Regions from separate parts of the Clostridium sp. CM027 genome, predicted to be linked through region 1. Evidence: riboswitches for the same ligand, from Rfam matches in the RefSeq annotation. Region 1 holds a riboswitch; each other region holds the start of a gene.
The links. A riboswitch is a leader RNA that binds a small molecule or an ion and turns the genes downstream of it on or off. The one in region 1 is predicted to bind cobalamin.

Region 1 (5,572 bases):
CCATACATTAATTTTATTGTATCTATTATATGTTCTTTCCCCAAATCGTTTATTTTGTTTCCTATTGTTGGTTTATACATTTTTTCTCCAAAATATTCATTCGTACCACCTAGTCTAACTCCCATAGCCCCCGCTGCTGCTCCTTCTGGATAAGCACAATTAGGACTTTTATGATTTTTTCTATCTCTTATCATCACTTTTATACTGCAAGCAATATTTCCTCGAACAAGTGGTGATGCCAAACAGATTAAAAATCCTGTTATTCTTGCTGGTATAAAATTAAATACATCGTCTGTTTTAGCTGGAAAGAAACCAATATATTTATATTTTTCATTCATATATCCAAGCATTGAATCCATGGTATTTATGCCCTTATACATCATAGCTAAAGGTGCTCCCCCTAATAATGCATAGAGAATAGGGGCTATAACACCATCTGCTGTATTCTCTGCAATGGTCTCCACATCAGCTCTTACTATTTCATACTCAGTAAGGGTTTTTGTATCTCTCCCTACAAGGTACGATAATTTAACTCTTGCGTCATAAATATCATTATTAACTAAAGAATCATAAACCTTCTTACCTTCTTTATGAAGGCATCTAGCAGCTATTGTAGTCCAAAGCAATATTATATTGAGAATATGGTACAACCAAAAAAACTTATTAGAAATCCTCAAAATTATAAAAGGCACTAAAAAACTAGAAAGTGCTACTATAACTACAATAATTCCGCCAAAAACTTTAATTTGACCATTAGTTTTACATATCGTTCTGCCTAACTTATCTAATTTAGAAATAAGCTTTCCTATATAAATCACCGGATGTTTAAACCAATATGGATCTCCAATTAATAAGTCTAACATTACCGCTAAAATTAAATCTATTATGTTCGTCTGAAATAGTATTGCCATTTTAATTCCTCACTATCTTATACTGTTATAATTTTTTAAATAGTTGTTAACTGTCCCTAACTTTTTCTTTTTATTCCTATGATTTTATAGATTGAATCCATATCTACATTATCTCTAACTATATCTGCTAGCTTGTCTAATTCTTTTTCTCTTAGATTTTCATAAACCTTAGATTTTTTAGGTTCCATAGCTTTTTTTACCCTTAAAGTATTAATCATATGTTCTCTAAACTCTACTCCATCAAAAACTCCATGAATATATGTACCCATAACATTTCCACCTGCATTTATTGCTCCATCGAAGGATGACGTATCAGAACCATTCTTATCATAGATTTCAAAAAGTGGTTTTGCATTATGACCATATTTACAAATTCCCATATGTATTTCGTAACCATAAGTTTCTATACTAGTATCCCTAATGTTAATGCTACGAGCCTTTACTCTTGTAGTTATTTTCTCATCTTCAAATATTGTGTCTACGTCTAAAAGCTTCATACCCTCTGTTTCTTTTGAATTTCCCTCTAAGCCATTAGGGTCACTTAAGCTATTTCCTAACATTTGATAGCCTCCACAAATGCCTAATACGTTACCTTGTACACTATATTGCTGAACCGCTTCTGCAAGTCCCGAATTTCTTAAAGAAATTAAATCATCAATAGTATTTTTTGTTCCCGGTATGATAAGGAGGTCTGGTGTGCCCAATTCTCCTTTAGTTGTAACAAATCTAACTGATACATCTTCTTCAGCCTTTAATGCGTCTAAATCCGTAAAATTCGATATATGTGGAAGCTTTATTACAGCAATATCAATAGGTGCAGTAATTTTTTTGTTAAATTCTACTGCACCATCTTCATCTTCGAGTTCCAATCTAAAATAAGGAACTACTCCTGCACATGGAATATGTATAATATCCTCAAGCATTGTAAGTCCTGGCTTTAAGATTTCTAAATCTCCTCTAAACTTATTAATAATAGTGGCTTTAACTCTTTTTTTCTCGGCCTCATTAAGCAAAAGCAAAGTCCCTGCTAGTGACGCAAATACTCCACCCTTATCTATATCTCCTGCGAGTATCACAGGTGCATCTATAAGTTCCGCCATTCCCATATTCACTATATCTCTATCTCTTAAATTAATTTCTGCTGGGCTACCTGCTCCTTCCATTACTATAATATCAAACTTCTTCTCTAATTCTTCAAACTGCTTTTTTAACATGTCTTTGAATTCCAATTTCATATTATGATATTCCATAGCTGTACTATTCCCAAAAACCTTTCCATTAACGATAATTTGGCACTTTTTATCCGAGGTAGGTTTTAATAAAATCGGATTCATATATACCTCTGGCTCCAATCCTGCCGCATAGGCTTGAAGCACCTGCGCACGTCCCATTTCTTTTCCATCCAATGTAATATAAGAATTCAATGACATATTCTGTGACTTAAAAGGACATACTGAAAACCCATCTTGCACAAAAATTCTGCAAAGTGCTGTTACTAATATGCTTTTTCCTACTGATGAAGCGGTTCCTTGAACCATTACTTTAGCCATTACTATTTCTCCTTTCTTCCTGCTTGTATTCTTATTTGGCACACAACAAAAAAACAGCAAGCTTGCGCACCTGCTGTTATGTACAAATTTTTCATTGCACTAACTTGAATTCTACAGTTCTTTCCCGCCGAAAGCTTAATATTACTAATTTAGGCAGGTCTCCTGGCTCTTGATACACTTTCTCTTATCACTTTCCCTTTCAGGTAGTTATAAAAGATTTTCTCTCAATTACAGTAGCGGGGGCTGCTGTGGAATTACACCACATTCCCTTTTCACCTTACTAATCATATACTAAAGTAGCTGCATCCACTTTAGTGGCTGATTAATAATAGGCACCTAAACAAATCTATTCATTTTTAACTAATATAATTCATAATTTTCATTTTTAAAATTTTCAATTTAATACATTTCTATGTAATTAAGTTTATAGCATTATGTTAATCCTGTCAATAAATAAGAATCTAAAATGCTTAAGTCTCATATGGTTATAAGTTATCTCCTGCGAAGCTGCAACAGTTCCACAGGAGATGCATTAATTCGCTAAATTAATTTTGCCTGTAGAAACATAGCTTGTTTGCCTATTTCTGTGAATTTAGCTTCATATTCTGTAACTACGTTATCTTTAAAATCACTCTTATGCAAATCATAGGTTGAAAATAATATTTCAAACCCACACTCTTTGAAATAATCTACCGATTCTTCGAATAACTCTGTATCATCTGTTTTGAACCAAACTTCAGATCCCGGTTTTAAGAATTTCTTATAGCTCGTCAAGAACTTAGTATGAGTTAATCTTCTTTTATTATGTCTGTCTTTTGGCCAAGGATTACAAAAATTTATATAAATTCTGCTTATCTCATCTTTTGCAAACACATCATCAATAAGCATAATGTTCATTGGCATAAGACGTACATTTATGTCTTGTTCCCCTTCAACTTCTCTTACTTCTATAACTTTTCTAAGGGCAAATACCAGAACCTCATCTTTTAAATCAATGCCTACAAAATTGATATCGAGATCTCTCCTGGACTTTTCTGATATAAATCTACCTTTACCGCAACCTAGTTCTAGATGAATTGCATTGTTATTTTTAAACTCTTCATTCCATTTTCCTTTGTGATCATATTGGTCAGTTATTACAATATGACTAGTTTCCAGCTCTGGCCTAGCCCAATATTTTTTTCTTAAGCGCATATATTTTTCTCCTTACATTCTAAATAATAAAAAATCACTATATGATTTTCTTAGCTTTATATTAATATTAAAACATCCCTGCAATATTTAAAAATTGTTTAAATAACCATAACCCTGGCGCTTGCACGATATAAGTAAAAACTGATTGTCCACCAGGTAATATAGGCAATATTAACACCATAAATATTAAGAATTGATACCTATAAATTGTATCTGGTAAATTGTAAAAAAACTTTGGGAACAAATCCCTAACTATATGAGATCCATCAAATCCCGGTATTGGCACTAAATTAAGAAAAAACAAAATACAATTTAGGTACCCTGTAATTATTAAAATTTGGCTAATAATAGTATATAATCCACCATGAATTGGTGGAAATTTCGAAAATAACACAGTAAGAATTGCAAATACAAACCCTAGAATTAGATTAGCAATTGGGCCTGCAACTGAAACTTTCAAATCATCCTTATAATAATTTTTAAATGCACTAGGATTTGTCTGAACAGGCTTTGCCCAACCAAACCCTACTAATATAATCATAAGAAATCCCATTGGATCTATATGTGCGATTGGATTCAGCGTAAGTCTCCCTTGAAATCGTGGAGTTTTGTCTCCTAACCTATCTGCTACGATAGCATGCGCATACTCATGAAAAGTAAATGCTAATAAAATTGCGGGTATCATCAAAATCTTATTTAATATTTGTTGTGTATCCAAATTTATTCCTCCTTATACTCCTACATGGTAGGCAATGTTAATCGCTACTCACCTTGTTAATGCATCTTTGACTTGTTATTTTTTAAGATGTCTACTATCCTATTATAACAAAGTTTATTGTTATTTTGAATTGAATATTCTTAAAATAAAATAATATATTCCCACAACTATATCCTTATGAATTAACTTATATTTTCAGATTATAGAAAAAACCTTATCTTAAAAAGATAAGGTCTTAAATAAACATCATAGTATCGACTACTTAAAAAGAACAAAAGATACTTCTTTATCATTAACCAATGATACTATTCCCTTAGTATACAATTGCAATAATTTTCCTTTATAGCTAGTTTCAGTTCCAGAACTAACATCTTTTATTACAGCTTTCATTACATCATTTTGATAGACCTTACCAAGAGATGTAACAAATAGATCATTTTTTTTAGAAGGTTTTTGTAAATCAATCACTTTCCAATTTTCAGTATTTTCTAATGTTTTCCCATAATAAATTTTGCTTACCAAATTATCTTTTAATTCTCCAAGATACACATTGTCATCATCATCAGTGCCAATTAAAGTAAGTTTTTCTACACCTTTAATATTTATAGGTTCCTCAAGGGTGGTAGAATACATTTTATTATAGACTAATCCCTCGTATACCAAATTATCTTCATGGCGCGCTAATGCCATATTACTCACACTCTTTGGTATTGTATCAATTTTTGTAATCTCTTCCTCTTTGTCACTTCTATAGTCTCTGTCAATTCTATATATACTACTGCTACCACCTTCATTTAAAACCTGTATATAAGTAACACCTGTTAAAATTGATACTTGAATATCTTCTACTTCATCATTTGTACCAGTATATGCTAATTTTCCTATCTTTACTTTTTCACCTTTTGCTACGTCATAAGAATACAATACTAAATTGCTAGACTCATCATCACTTTTTTCTACTAAAAGCATTCTATTTCTATCTGGAAGCCATTTATAAAAAGAAATTTTGCTTCCATCTTCAGCCTCTATATTTTTAACCCTTCCATCCTTACAGTTAGCAATTTTTAATTCTTCATTCTCATAATAGCATAAATGTTTAGCATCATAGGATGCTAATATATTTTCTACGTTTGCTGGCAATGTAATATCAATATTTTTTAATTTATCGCTTTTATTTTCAACAATTTTTTCCGTAACCA
Region 2 (5,572 bases), 1.4 Mb from region 1:
CATACTGGCTTATGGGAAGCCTTGCAGGCGCAGAATGGCAAAATATAAGGATAATTATTCCGGTTGTAATAGTAGCTACACTATTTTTTATTACTCAATATAGAACGCTTAATTTAATGCTACTTGGTGATGAAGTTTCTATAACTTTAGGTACAGACCTTCAGAAGTATCGACAATTTTATCTTATAATTACATCAGTTGTAATTGGATTCATTGTATACTCATCAGGGATTATTGGATTTGTGGGACTTATTATCCCTCATCTTATAAGAATGATATTTGGAACAGATCATAAAAGAATTATTCTACTATCTGCATTAACAGGAGCTATATTTTTGGTTTGGGCAGATGTTTTATCCAGAATTATAATACCTGGAAGTGAACTTCCTATAGGAATATTAATTTCTATGATTGGTGCCCCAATCTGTATATATCTTATGGTAAGTAAATCATATGGATTTGGAGGTGATAATTGATGGAAATAAAGACTTTAGATGTAGAAACTTATTTAGGTGGAAGTCATATTTTGAAGGGGTTAAGCATACATGCAAAGAAAAAAGAATTCGTAGGCATTATAGGACCTAATGGAAGTGGTAAAAGTACACTTTTAAAATGTATATATCGAACCCTACAGCCTTCTACAGGAACTGTATTTTTGGATGATAAAAATATTAAAGAGTTTTCTATGAGAGAAAGTGCAAAAAAAATGGCTGTGGTGTCTCAACATAATAATTATAATTTTGATTTTACTGTTTCTGATATGGTTCTAATGGGACGAGCACCGCATAAAAAGTTTATAGAAAAAGATAATGCACAGGATTATATAATTATGGAAGAGTCTTTAGAAAAAGTGGGTATGACAGAGTATGCTAAACGAAGCTTTTCAACCTTATCAGGGGGAGAAAAGCAAAGAATAATTCTTGCAAGAGCCTTGGCACAAAAAACAGAATGTCTTATTCTAGATGAACCTACAAATCATCTAGATATAAAGTATCAGCTTCAGTTTATGGCTACTGTAAAGGGACTTGGGGTCACAGTTATATCTGCTATTCATGATTTAAATATTGGTGCTTTATATTGTGATAAAATTTATGCCATGAAAGCAGGTAAAATTGTTAGTTATGGAACACCAACAGAAGTCTTAACCAAAGAATTAATAAAGTCTTTGTATGAGGTTGATGCTAAAGTTACAGAGGATAAAGAAACTGGTATTTTAAATATTATGTATAAACCTTCTTATATAAAATGATATTTTATATAACTTTTTATATCAAGTACAATTTCTTCAATTATATCTTTGATTTGCATATTCCTTGTGCCTGGGATATAAATACCATGTTTTTGTAGTGGAAGTATATATTTAGTACAATCCATATTAAATATTGACGTGGCAATCATGGGAGTAATTTCACCGTTAATGCCACAACTACATATTATTCCAATTGGAACGATTATACTATCGATTTTATTTTTCTTGCAAAATGAGCAAATTGATTCCTCACCAGTTATACCAATATTTGCACCGGTTCTTACCATATTTGAACAAGCGAATGTATTTGTACCAAGTGCAATAATATAGATATCTAGGTCAATTTCTTTACGGAGTTTTTTTATGATTGTTTGACCGAGACCTGTCCCTTGTGCGTCTATTACAGCTTACTGGAAAAAAAGAAAGTTTAAATTCTAAAGGCCAAGTTTGTGTGAATGATTAAATACTAGATAAATATAGTTAAGTTAATCGATAACATTGTAGGTTATAAAATTAAATAAATTACTTATCTTATGTAGGTGTTATAAAATCAAACATAATTACTCATTTTTCAAAAAAATTCAAATAGAACACTGAATTTTTACTAAAGAAATTTTGACAATTAAGTATTTTAAATGTATACTTGAATCATGGAATAATATAGTTTATTTAACTTAATATTGAACTTAAAGGTATGAGATGTTTTGCATTTCATTTAAAAGGGAACCAGGTGAAAAGCCTGAACGGTCCCGCCGCTGTAATGGTGAGAAGCTTTAAATTATACCACTGACAATTTTGTTGGGAAGGATTAAAGCGACTGTGATCCAAAGTCAGAAGACCTGCCTTTATTAATACACCAATAACGCTACGAGTGATAGGGGGTGTGACGCATATTTGTATGAAAATGCATTTTAAATTTTGCATTTTTTACAAATATGGTTGGTATTATTATCAAGCCCTTAGCATAAATGCTAAAGGGCTTAATTTTTCGTTGAGAAAGAAATTATGATTATTTTACAGAGGATAGGTAATACAATTGATAATTATAAGGAGGCATATTATGAAAACAAAGATAAAGGAATTTGTGCTTATAAACATAGGAATGTTTATGGTATCAGCAGGTTTATATTTCTTTTTAATGCCAAATAATTTAGCGACAGGTGGGGCGAATGGATTAGCAATAGTTATAAATAAATTTACAGGGCGATTATCCGTAGGTTGGATAATGATTATAATAAACCTTATTTTGTTTGCAATGGCATTTATTGCTATAGGAAAGAGTTTTGGTGGGAAAAGTGTGTATGCAAGCTTTGGTGTAGGAGGTATTATAATTGTATTTCAAAAGTTTATACCTATTAATAATTCAATTACAGGAGATATTTTACTGGAACTTATATTTGGAATACTAATATCAGGAATAGGTACAGCTATAGTATTTAATCAAAATGCTTCAACAGGGGGGACAGATATATTAGCTAAGATATTAAATGAATTTTTCTATATAAATTTAGGAAAAGGAGTTTTAATGTGTGATTTAATTATAATTTTAATGGCAGTTTTTGCTTTTGGAGTTAAGCTATCATTATATGCAATGCTTGGAGTTATAATTAATGGTTTTCTTATAGATCACATCATAGATGGAATAAATGTGTGCAAAGAAGTTACAATTATAAGTAAGAACAGCGATAAGATAAGAAAATATATAAGAGAAGAGCTAGATAAAACATCTACTGTATATAACGGAGTAGGGGATTTTTCAGATGAGAATAAAGAAGTTGTTGTGGTTATAGTAGGAAGAAGTGAGTTTATAATACTTAAAAGATTCATAAGATTTGTTGATAAGGATGCTTTTGTAACAGTGAATAATATTTATGAAGTTTTTGGATACGGATTTAAATCGTTAACACATTAAATATGAATTTCATGTATATTTAATTCAAAGTAAATTAGCTGTTTAATTTTTATGAAAATCTCAGAAATATCGGTGCTTTATTTGATTAAATAAAGATTGCATGAATGAAATTGTATAACTAATAGAGAGAATTTGTTTAAAGGGGATAATATATATTGTGAGTGGAAGTTTAGATAATATAGAAGAAAAGACTGCGGAAAGAATAAAAAATGATATTTTTAATATAAGTAAAATGATAATAGAAGATAATAATATGATAGAAGTAATAAAGATGGCAAACAAGGTTTCTAGGGTGAATACCACAGTTCTTGTTCAAGGGGAAACAGGAGTTGGAAAAGAAGGAATTGCTAAGTATATACATTATAATAGCTTAAGAAAAAAGGAATCGTTCGTTGTTATAAATTGTGGTGCGATACCTAAAAACTTAATAGAATCTGTGCTTTTTGGATATGAAGCAGGAGCTTTTACAGGCGCAAATAAGCAGGGGAAGATAGGACTATTTGAGCTTGCTGATAAGGGAACTATATTTTTAGATGAGGTTGGAGAGTTATCACAAGAGGCTCAGGTTGAACTTTTAAGGGTTGTACAAGAACATGAGATAGAAAGGATAGGCGGATTAAAGACAGTAAAGGTGGATGTTAGGATAATAGCGGCAACAAACAAAAATTTAAAGGAAATGATAAAGAAAAACTTATTTAGAGAGGATTTATACTATAGACTTAGTGTTTTTCCTATAAACATACCTCCTCTTAGAGAAAGAAATGGAGATATTGTACCACTCATAAAGTTTTTCATGGAAGAAATAAATGAAATGTATGGATTGAAAAGTTATTTTAGTGATGAGGCTTTAGATTGTTTAAAGGCTTACTCTTGGCCAGGCAATATAAGAGAACTTAAAAATATAGTTGAAAGATCTTTAGTTATGAGTGATAACAAAATTATAATTACAAAATATCTTCCTAAATATATAAGAAAAAGCTATAAAAGAAATGAAATAGAATTTAGTATAAGTAATTTAAGTATAAAAGGACATAATTTGAAGGATATAATTCGAATTATAGAAGAGGAGATAATCGACGATGCAATGAGACGTTATGGAAATATAAGAATGGCAGCAAAGGCTTTGGGGGTTAATCCATCTACATTAGTTAGAAAAAGGCAGAAATATAATAAGTAAAATTAAAAGAAAACTCTTTAAACTTATACTAAAGTTTAAAGAGTTTTCTTTTTTTTATGAATAAAAGTATGCAAAATTCATTTGTATGCATTTTTGCATATGCCCTAGTTTGAAGGGGTTGATTCAATAAGTTGAAAAAGGTCGCAATTTAACAATATGATTATAAGGAAAACAATCTTATGAAAAATTTGTTAATAAGGCTTAAGTATAGAACTTTAAAGGGTTTAGCTATTAAAGAAATAATAAATTATATAGTTGGCGCGGTTATTGCTTAATATATAAATATAAATGGGGGGATATATTAGGCTATTAATGCAAGTAAACAATATATTGGTAGTTTATGGGAGTTAAAATAAAAGGCTTATTATTTAAAATTAAAAACAAGGGGGAAATAAGATGTTAGGAACAATTACCGAAAAGATATTGAAGGAACATATTGTAGAAGGTATACCTAAGGCAGGTGAGGAAGTAGCTCTTAAAATTGATCACACATTGACACAGGATGCCACTGGGACAATGGCTTACTTACAATTTGAAGCTATTGGTATAAAACGTATCAGAACTGAGCTGAGTGTGAGTTTTGTGGATCACAATACGTTGCAGACGGACTTTAAAAATGCTGATGATCACCGATTTTTACAATCGGTTTCAGAAAAATATGGAATTCATTTTTCAAGGCCTGGAAACGGTATTTGCCATCAGATTTTTTTGGAGAGATTTGCGCGTCCTGGAAAAACATTAATTGGCTCTGATAGTCATACACCAACTGCAGGTGGAATTGGTTCATTTGCACTTGGTGCAGGAGGTCTTGATGTGGCTGTTTCAATGGCGGGTGGAACTTTCAGGTTAAAATATCCTAAGGTTGTTGGTGTTAAGCTGACTGGAAAGCTTCCTGAATGGGTTTCTGCGAAGGATATCATTCTTGAGATATTACGTCGCATAAACGTTAATGGAGGAGTAGGAAAGGTACTGGAATATTTCGGTCCTGGTATTAAAAATTTAAGTGTTCCTGATCGTGCTACTATTACAAATATGGGAACAGAAACTGGATGTACTACAAGTATTTTCCCAAGTGATGAAATCACAAAGGAATTTTTAAAAGCGCAGGGAAGAGAAGATCAATGGGTGGAAATTGTACCTGATGAGAATGCTCGGTATGATGAAATTATGGAAATTAACCTGGATGAAGTGGAACCCATGGTAGCGCTTCCTCACAGCCCAGGCAATGTTAAGA
Region 3 (4,480 bases), 1.4 Mb from region 1:
CTAAATATGATAAAACAGCTAAATCTAAAGACATTATCATAATGGCTAAGGATAAAAAGATTAAAGAACTTGAAGAAGAGAATAGGAAGTTAAAAGAGCAATTAGAGATTCTTAGAGGTAAGTTATATGAAAAATTATAAACTACATTGTTTATATGTAGTTTATGTGCAAACATAGCTATGACAAGAGGCTTACTATCTTGTACACGAGATATAACAAGGAGAAATGAATATAATGGGGAAATTAAAAAACGGATATGTTCAAATTTATACGGGGAATGGCAAGGGGAAAACGACTGCAGCTGTAGGACTAGCTGTACGTGCAGCAGGAAATGGATATACTGTATTTATGGTGCAATTTTTGAAGGGAAGTAAAACTGGTGAAATTGAAAGTGCAAAAAAACTGGCTCCCTTTTTTAATATATTTAGGTTTGAGAAAAAAAGAGGTTTTTTTTGGACATTAAATGCAGAGGAAAAAAATGAATTAAAAGAAGAGGTACAAAAGGGATATGAATTTTGTAGCGAAGCATTAAAAGAAGAAAAATGCGACATACTTATCATGGATGAGGTAATGGGAGCATTGAACAATCAACTAATAAGTGAAGAACAACTACTAGAATTAATGGAGAATAAACCTGGTAATATAGAATTGATTTTAACAGGGAGAGACGTACCTAAAGCTATAATAGATAAATCAAACCTTGTAACTGAGATGAAGGATATTAAACATTATTTTAACGAAGGAATACCATCTAGAGAGGGTATAGAGTTTTAATTATAAAAAAATTGGTATATAAAGTCAAACAATAAAGCGAGCATAACTTATGTTTGCTTTATCTTCATGGTTATATTGAAAATTAAATAAATGATTTATGGTTTTAAAGTTGTAGCTTAAAATTAAAAGGGAAACAAGTGAAAATCTTGTGCGAGCCCGTCACTGTAATGAGGAGCAAATTCGCTTGTATATCCACTATTTATAAAATAGGAAGGATGCGAATTGCAATGATACTAAGTCAGGAGACCTGCCATAAGGAACAATACTGATTACTCACGTGGATGTTGGGAGGTGTTATAAATATGGGCAAAATAAATAAGTTAAAGAAATTTTCATTGAATGATTTATTTAATACTGCATATTTAAATTTAAAAAGAGCAGGTGCATATGGATGTTTCCCAGAACCACCTCAAATTCTAAAATTAAGTCAATAATATTGATATTTAGAGTTTGAAGGGGGAATTATTATGGATATGTACAAAAACTTAGGCAAAGAATTTATTGTCAATATAACAGGAAATAGAGAAGCCGATAGGATTATTATGAAAGAATTTAATAAAAACTCTGTTACAAATAAAGCTCAATTAAAAAAGATTTTATGGAAGAGATTAAAAGAAACTTTTAAAAGAAAGTAATTTAATATAGCATATAAAGGTATGAGATGTTTTGCATCTTATTTAAAAGGGAATCGGGTGGAAATCCTGAATGGTCCCGCCGCTGTAATGGTGAGAAGCTTTAAATTATACCACTGACAATTTTGTTGGGAAGGATTAAAGCGACTATGATCCAAAGTCAGAAGACCTGCCTTTATTAATGCACCAAGAACGCTACGAGTGATAGGGGGTGTGACGCATATTTGTATTAAAATGCATTTTATATTTTGTGTTTTTACAAATATGGTTAATATTGTTATCAAGTCCTTTAGCATAAATGCTAAAGGGCTTAATTTTTTGTGAGGGAGTAGGAATTATAATTATTCTACAAAGTACAGGTGATACAATTTGTTGAATAATTTACAATTACAAGGAGCGAAATATTATGGAGTGGCAAGTGAGATATAAAGAAAAGGTAGTTACTGCTAAAGAAGCTTCAGAAAAAATAAAAGCTGGGGATCGGGTAATTGTTGGTCATGCAGTTGGAGAACCTAAATTAGTTATAGGTGCTATGACTGAAAATAAGGAAAGGTACGGAGAAGTAGTTCACATGGTAGGTATGGGAAAAGGAACGTATGCAAGGGAAGTTATAAATAGTGATATAGGGGATTTAACAACCTGCTTTTTTTCAGAAATGCCAAGATTATTCAGAGAAGAGTATTTAAAGGTTAATGTGGCTATAATCCAAGTTTCGGAGCCTGACGAACATAGTTTTTGTAGCTTTGGAGTTTCAAGTGGCTACGCTAAAGTAACTGCGGAGTGTGCAGATATTGTTATAGCAGAAGTTAATAAGAAGATGCCAAGAGTTTTAGGAGATAACTTTATACATGTTAAAGATATAGACTATATGGTAGAGGCTGACTATAAAGTTATGGAACTAAAAAAAGGTGAAATAGGAGATGCAGAAAATGAAATAGGAAGAAACTGCTCCTTAATTATAGAGGATGGATCAACATTACAACTTGGAATAGGCGCTATACCAGATGCCATACTTTTAAATTTAAAGGGTAAAAATGATTTAGGCATACATTCAGAGATGATATCAGATGGAGTAGTAGACCTTGTAGAAGCTGGAGTTATAAATAACAAGAGAAAGACTATTCATAAAAATAAGATAGTAGCTGCGGTTTTAATGGGAACAAAGAAACTATATAATTTTGCTAATAATAACCCAATGATAGATATGTTATCTGTTGATTATGTAAATGATCCATATGTTATAAGTCAAAATGATAGTATGGTATCAATAAGTTCATGTACACAAATAGATTTGATGGGACGAATAGTATTAGAGTCTATAGAATTAAAACAATTTAGTGGAGCCTACGAACAAGTAGATTTTATTAGAGGTGCAAATAAATCAAAAGGTGGTAAAGCGATAATAGCAGTTCTATCAACAGATTTTAATGGTAAGGTTTCTAGAATAGTTCCATTAATAGATAATGAAGCTACAGCATCGACATCAAGGACGGATGTTCATTATGTAGTTACCGAGTATGGTATAGCGGAACTAAGGGGAAAGACATTAAAAGAAAGAGGGAGAGCTTTAATAAATATAGCTCACCCTAAATTTAGGAAAGAATTAATCAAAGAGTGGAAAAGAAGATTTAGCAGCACCGCAGGCGATGATTTAATGATTAAGAGGTCGTGTCAATGATTGGAGTGAATTAGTCGATTAATTCAATATGCTTTGGGAGGGATTTTTATTGACGTTATAATAAATAGAAGAAGTGGAGTGCCACTTTATATTCAAATTAAACAACAGATTATAGATAAAATAGAAAAAGGAACTCTCAAAGTTGGAACAAAATTACCTACAGAAAGAGAATTATCTAAAATTTTAAAAGTAAGCAGAAATACTGTAAGCACTGCATATAATGACTTGGAACAAGAGGGGGCTTTGAAAGCTCATCAAGGGAAGGGAACGTTTGTAACTGAAGATTTTATATCTTGGGAAATTAAAAATAAAATAATAAAATTCATTGACTTAGGACTAGAGGGAGCTCTGAAAAGTGGAATGAAGCTAGAAGAGTTTTTAGACATAGTAGATCGAAGGGTAGATGCAAAAAACATATATTAGATAAATTTAGTAATAAGAATGGAGTATGTTTAAAGCGTATCATATAGAAGTAGAAGGCACCCATTAAATCATATTCTGCGAAGCTGCAATATCAACGAATATATCATAGTATGCAAGCTATAAACAAAGGAGAGAAAATTTAAATGAAAAAGATAATAATTATGATTTTATCAGTATTTATGGCATTTGGAGCAACTGGATGTAGCAATAAAGAGGAATCAACCGTACCTAAAAGAGAAACTAAAGTAGAAAATAGTAATAAACAGTCCTCACATTACCCTGTTACAATCACAACATATAATTATTCTAAGCAACCTGTTAAACTTACTTTTGAAAAATCACCAGAAAAGGTTGTTGCAGTATATCAGAATTCAATAGAAACATTATTAGCATTAGGATTGCAGGATAAGATAATTGCAGCATCTGGGTTAGATCATGATGTTAAAGATGAATATAAAAGTTCTTTCAGCAAGTTGAAGTATTATGGAAAAGCACCCGCAAAAGAGGAGGTTATTGCATTACAACCTGATTTCATATTGAGCTGGTATTCTGTATTTGGTGAAAAAAATCTTGGGGATGTAGGTTTTTGGCATGAAAGAGGGATAAATACATATATGTCACAAAACAGTGGTGTTATTAAACCAAATACGCTGCAAAATGAATATGATGATATTTTAAATATGGGTAAAATTTTCAATGTAGAGGATAGAGCTAATGAAATAGTTAATACAATGAGAAAGGAAATTGAAAAGGCTAAGGGCTTTGTTAGAGGAAAAGAAGCTGTTAAAACAGTAATCCTAGAAGTGGAAAAAAACGGAACATATCGAATTTATGGGGAAGACAGTGTTGGTGGCGATATTGCAAAGAGAGTTGGAGCAAATTTAGTAGCAAAGTCAAATGGTAAAATGGGAAATGAAGATTTGATAAAGCTTAATCCTGATGTAATTTTCACTGTTTATTACGGCAAAGAAAT
Region 4 (5,572 bases), 1.7 Mb from region 1:
AATAGAATAAATGAAACTGATTTTGGAGATTTTGAAGGGAAAACATACGAGGAAATTAAAGTTTCATATCCCCAACAGTGTATTTGTTGGCAAAATAATTGGAAAGAATTTGTACCTCCGAATGGAGAAAGTTATATTAAACTATGTGAAAGAGTTAAGAACTTTATGGAGCATATTAAAAAGCTAGAATGCGATAATATTTTAATATGCGCTCATTCGGGAGTCATAAGAGCTATATATTGTTATATTATGAATGAAAATATAGATTTGTTTTGGAAATTTGGTTGTAAAAATGGGGATATAAGCATTATAAAATATGAATATGGTAATTTATATATTGATGCTATTATTCATAATGCATAGTTAGAAAATTGATTTGAGGTATATTTAGTTCTTGCCGATTAACTTTAAAATTAAAATAAACATTACTATTTAGGAAAGAGGTGAGCTTTGCAAGGACAAGTCTTTGCGAGCAAATAAAATGAGAGAATATTTAAATGATTTTTTACTGTTTTTCCAATTCTTCACACGGATACCTATAAATAAAAGTTTAAACTGTGACAAGGAAAACTTTAGGCGGGGATCTGTATTTTTTCCGGTGGTAGGATTATTTATAGGAATTGTCCAGTGGATAACTTATTATATATTAATAAAAGTGCTGCCAGTAGATATTACAGCAATATTTGTAGTTATTATACCGATAGTTATTACTGGAGGATTACATGTGGATGGACTTGGAGATACTTGTGATGGTTTCTTTTCGTTTAAAGGAGACAAACATAAAATAATAGAAATTATGAAGGACAGCACAGTAGGCACTTATGCAACTATTGCTATAGTATTTGATATGTTAGCACGATATGCAGCGGTCTGCACTATCATAGGAAAGAATTTACCACTCATATTAATTGCAACGCCAATAATTGCAAGATTTACCGTTGTTTTTATATCTTTTATTGGTAAGAATGCTAAAGAAACAGGCTCGGGTAATATATTTATTGGAAATATTGACATCAAAAGGGTGGTAATTTCAGGTATTATAACTATTGTATTTGGAACCTTATTAATAGGATTTAACAAAAGTGTTATATTGATACTATCAGCGTTACTTTTAAGTTTCCTATTTAATAAGTTTTGCGAGAGTAAAATTACGGGACTTACGGGAGATAGCTTAGGAGCTAATAATGAATTAGTTGAAATTCTAACTATGATCTTATTTATAGCAATAAGTTAAGGTAAGATAATGGGGACGGTTAACAATTATTTATATTATAATTGGGTGCAAGTTGTTTATGGAAACTTGTACCTTTTTATCGTTGAATTAATTTATTGAACACTAATTTTAATTATTTTTATATTATACATAAGTAAAATGTATATTTTTGATACTTGTCCATGTTTATTAAATGCATATATCCATCTGTTATTCTAATTTTTTTTATTTAATATAACAGATTTAATAAATAGGTAGGTTAAAGTAAATAATTAGAATGAATTTTAATGATTGTCATTAAGTTATTAATCATAATATTGAAGATTATATTAATAAATTATTACTAAGCATAACGTTTAATAAAATCCATGATAATATTCTCATATTTATCTTCTGTTCCAATTAATTCGATGCCAATAGTGCTTAATTTTGATACTCTAGCCTGTGTAATGTTTCCAAGAGTGCTGGATATATCGCTAGATTTAAAATTACAGAGGCTCCTCATTAGAACAACGGTTAAGGCTTTTGCCCGTACAAGCTTTCTGCTGTACTTCATATAAAGATGAGTCTTTGATACATTCATCTTTGACGCTATATATTCTATTATATCTTCTGGCTTAAAGTTCCTTACAAGTATTTTTCGTTCACATTTATACTCTGATTTTTCATCTTTAAATTCTATTTCTTGTTTTAATTTTTCTCCATTACAGCGAAAGACAAGATTATAGTAATTCTTTCTTGCATTTTTTAGGTTATTACCAAAAGAGCTCATAATAAATCCATAATCAACTAATTTAAAAGAATCATGTCTTTTTCCTAAAAATATGGCTAGACTAGAAAAAGCATATTTTTCAGGACAATTTTTATATTCATCTATATCCGTAGGATTATTGTGTATATATAGAGATAAAGTCTTCAAATATCGTTCATTATTAACTATTTTACTCTTAAATCTATCTTTAAAAAGATGTCCTTCCCTTTTATATTTTTTATTAAAGTACATTGCATAAGAAAAATTTATTCCATGCATTGCCTTTGATATATCAGTGCCATTAGCATCAATCATTAAATGAGAATGGTTATCCATAAGACAGTAACCGTAGATTTTAAAATTATAGAGATATTTATACTTTTTTACAAGTGATAAATACTTGTTCTTATCCTCATCATCCTTGAATAAATTTATTTCGCTGATACTTTTGCACATAATATGAAATATCGAGTCATCTGTTTTTTCTCTTGCCTTTCTTGGCATTAAAATCACCCTTCCTCATAGATTTTTATTTGAATTATTGCCTATGAATCGGGATGATATTCATAATCTTAAGCTAATATATATATAAATAATTTAAATAGTTGTTAACCGTCCCTAACTATTTTTCTGAATCATTTTTTTGCCTATTAAACTAAGGAGACACTCTAAATATTGACAGTACGGCTTAAATATAATAAACTAGAATTAATAGAGAATTGAATATGATTTTAGGTGCCTTGAAATAGGTGAAAAGGGAATGCGGTTTAAATCCGCAGCAGCCCCCGCTACTGTAATTGATGAAAAACTTTTAAATGCTACTTCGTAAATTAAAAATGAGGAAGGATAATTAAAGGAAGAATCAAAAGCCAGGAGACCTGCCTAAATGATGTTAACAAGCTTTCGGAGGGAAAGAACTATTTAATTATGGATTAATTAAAAAGTAGTCGCTATCGTATGCGTACTATTTTTTTTGTTTTAAAAAGCATTATATGTAAATGTTATGATAGATTTCGGAAAATATTTAGCAAGGTGGATGATCGAAATGAAGAAGGCAATTTTAATTGTAAGTTTTGGAACAACACATGAAGATGCAAGAAAAGTAACTATCGATGCAATAGAAGATAAAATAAGACATACTTTTGAAGATTATGATATAAGAAGAGCATTTACTTCACATATTATTCTTAGAGTACTTAAGAATAGGGATAATATTCATGTAGATACTCCAGAAGAAGCTTTGGAAAAGTTAAAAAGCGAAGGATATAATGAGGTAATTGTTCAGCCTTTGCATGTTATTCCTGGAGTAGAATTTGATTATATAAATAATGTAGTTAATAGATACAAAGAATGTAAAGCATTTAAAAATATCTTAATAGGAAGACCTCTTTTATGTTTTAAGGGTGAAGAAGCAGGCGTGCCAGATGATTACTCAATAATGGTGGATGCTCTATCAAAGCAATTGCAACCAATGGATACAGTAATTTTGATGGGGCATGGTACAAACCATATTGCAAATGCAGTATATTGCTGTTTTGAAAGCGTTTTAAGGGATAGAGGTTTTAACAATGTCCATGTAGCAACCGTGGAAGGGTATCCAACTTTGGAAAGAGTAATACCTAATGTTACGACTCAGAGTATTAGCGAAGTCACTTTAATGCCACTACTGCTCGTAGCAGGAGACCATGCCAAGAATGACATGGCGGGAGATGCAGAGGACTCCTGGAAGAGTATTTTAGAGGCAAAAGGGTTTAAAGTTAAAATATATCTGCATGGGTTAGGGGAAAATAGTGACGTTCAAGACATTTATATACAGCACATTAATGATGTAATTAATGAAAAGTTTAAGAATGTAGGGAAAACACATAAGGGAAATTAAAATTCTGCGTAAGTTATAAGTAACAAAAGTACGGTAGATGTGAGTTACAAGTAGAAAGGAAGGTATTCAATGATACATGGTGGAGATGTTTATACTAATGGATTACTTGAGGGGCGAGAATTAATAGATTACAGTTCTAATATTAATCCATTAGGGGTTCCTAAAAGTTTCACTGATAACATTAGTGAAGCCGTAGATGCTTTAACAAGATATCCAGATATTCAATATAGGGAGGTATTGAAAGAATTAAAAGAATACATTGATTGCCCAAAAGAATATTTTGTTTTAGGAAATGGGGCTGCAGAAATAATTGACTTAGTTATAGCTTGTCATAAAAATCTACTAATTGTGGTGCCATCTTTTGTAGAGTACGAAATTGATGCTAAAAAGTGGAATTGTAGTATAGAGTATTCTTATTTAAAAGAGAAGATTAATGAGAATACCTTATTAAAGCATGAATATGCTGAGCTTTCCTATGATTATGAGGATATTCTTAATAGATTACAGAGTGTAGAAGGTGTGGTTTTAGGTAATCCGAATAACCCCAATGGCAATATCATAAATAAGGCTGAGTTTCAAAAAATTCTTGAATATTGTGAATGTAACGACAAAGTCATAATAATAGATGAGGCTTTTATAGAATTTACTGGAGATTCACAGCACAGTTTCAGTGAAAAAGTTAAAACATACAAATGTTTATTTATAATAAGAGCATTAACCAAATTTTTTGCGATGCCTGGTATAAGGTTTGGGTATGGAATAAGTAGTAACGTAGACCTATTAAAAAAAGTTAAAGAAAAACAAAACCCCTGGAACATAAACTGTTTTGCAGAAATGGCTGCACGTCATGTGTTAAAAGATAACGTTTATATTGAAAAAAGCAAAGAGTGGATAAGAGCGGAAAGGCCTAGGTTTATAAGATCACTTGAAAATATTTCATTTATAGATAAAGTGTATTTAACCTATGGAAATTATGTATTATGCAAATTAAAAGGACTGGACTCAGAGGCACTTTATAAACTATGCCTAGCTCAAGGATTTGTTATAAGAAAAGCAGATAATTTTAGAGGACTAGATAAACAATATGTAAGGCTTGCTATTAAGGATAATGATAGGAATAGAAAATTGATTCAGTGTTTGAAAAACTTAGAATTGATAGTGAAAACATTGGGGACAGTTAACAACTAATTGCACATTAGGGGATAGTCCGCAAAAGGATGTGAATATAAATGAAGAGTATAGTCATAGCTTCAGATTCAAGTGGTGGTGGTAAGACCACAGTAACACTCGGAATTATGAAAGCGTTTAAAAATAGGGGATTTGAGATACAAGGGTATAAAGTAGGACCTGATTATATAGACTCAGCTTTTCATACAAAGATAACAGGTAAAGGTTCAAGAAATTTGGATTTGTATCTTATGGGAGAGGCGGGAGTTAAGGCTAGCTTTTCTAGAGGATGCGGAGAATTGGGTGTAGTCGAAGGTGTAATGGGTTTATATGATGGAAAAGGCATAAATACATCCTATTCTACGTATCACGTGTCAAAGGTTTTAGACTTGCCTATCATACTTGTATTGTCTCCAAAGGCTCAGGTAGCAACCCTCTGTGCAGAAATTAATGGAATAGTAAATTTTAAAGATGCGAATATAAAGGGCATAATACTAAATAATATAACAGAAAATTATTATAAGTTACTTAAGGCAGCAATTAAAGAAAACTGTAACTTGAA

Region 2: linked by a shared signal. The riboswitch ahead of KTC92_RS09865 (YitT family protein) and the one ahead of KTC92_RS16620 (cobyric acid synthase) in region 1 are both predicted to bind cobalamin.
Region 3: linked by a shared signal. The riboswitch ahead of KTC92_RS09895 (acetyl-CoA hydrolase/transferase family protein) and the one ahead of KTC92_RS16620 (cobyric acid synthase) in region 1 are both predicted to bind cobalamin.
Region 4: linked by a shared signal. The riboswitch ahead of KTC92_RS08665 (sirohydrochlorin cobaltochelatase) and the one ahead of KTC92_RS16620 (cobyric acid synthase) in region 1 are both predicted to bind cobalamin.

Annotation. Positions count from the first base shown of each region.
Region 1 covers NZ_CP077725.1:3,486,670-3,492,241, reverse strand. Annotated here, with positions in the region: gene cbiB (adenosylcobinamide-phosphate synthase CbiB) at 1-887, opposite strand, end outside; gene KTC92_RS16620 (cobyric acid synthase) at 968-2,461, opposite strand; cobalamin riboswitch at 2,596-2,772, opposite strand; gene trmB (tRNA (guanosine(46)-N7)-methyltransferase TrmB) at 3,002-3,655, opposite strand; gene KTC92_RS16610 (site-2 protease family protein) at 3,723-4,340, opposite strand; gene KTC92_RS16605 (hypothetical protein) at 4,632-5,572, opposite strand, start outside.
Region 2 covers NZ_CP077725.1:2,080,171-2,085,742, reverse strand. Annotated here, with positions in the region: gene KTC92_RS09880 (iron ABC transporter permease) at 1-476, shown strand, start outside; gene KTC92_RS09875 (ABC transporter ATP-binding protein) at 476-1,249, shown strand; gene KTC92_RS09870 (DUF3842 family protein) at 1,237-1,650, opposite strand; cobalamin riboswitch at 1,923-2,111, shown strand; gene KTC92_RS09865 (YitT family protein) at 2,310-3,161, shown strand; gene KTC92_RS09860 (sigma-54-dependent Fis family transcriptional regulator) at 3,319-4,338, shown strand; gene KTC92_RS09855 (aconitate hydratase) at 4,735-5,572, shown strand, end outside.
Region 3 covers NZ_CP077725.1:2,086,542-2,091,021, reverse strand. Annotated here, with positions in the region: gene KTC92_RS09915 (DUF6262 family protein) at 1-140, shown strand, start outside; gene KTC92_RS09910 (cob(I)yrinic acid a,c-diamide adenosyltransferase) at 235-774, shown strand; cobalamin riboswitch at 856-1,044, shown strand; gene KTC92_RS09905 (hypothetical protein) at 1,077-1,208, shown strand; gene KTC92_RS09900 (hypothetical protein) at 1,242-1,409, shown strand; cobalamin riboswitch at 1,410-1,598, shown strand; gene KTC92_RS09895 (acetyl-CoA hydrolase/transferase family protein) at 1,813-3,084, shown strand; gene KTC92_RS09890 (GntR family transcriptional regulator) at 3,118-3,507, shown strand; gene KTC92_RS09885 (ABC transporter substrate-binding protein) at 3,651-4,480, shown strand, end outside.
Region 4 covers NZ_CP077725.1:1,815,069-1,820,640, reverse strand. Annotated here, with positions in the region: gene cobC (alpha-ribazole phosphatase) at 1-363, shown strand, start outside; gene cobS (adenosylcobinamide-GDP ribazoletransferase) at 482-1,234, shown strand; gene KTC92_RS08670 (transposase) at 1,557-2,468, opposite strand; cobalamin riboswitch at 2,681-2,865, shown strand; gene KTC92_RS08665 (sirohydrochlorin cobaltochelatase) at 3,010-3,843, shown strand; gene KTC92_RS08660 (histidinol-phosphate transaminase) at 3,913-5,031, shown strand; gene KTC92_RS08655 (cobyrinate a,c-diamide synthase) at 5,073-5,572, shown strand, end outside.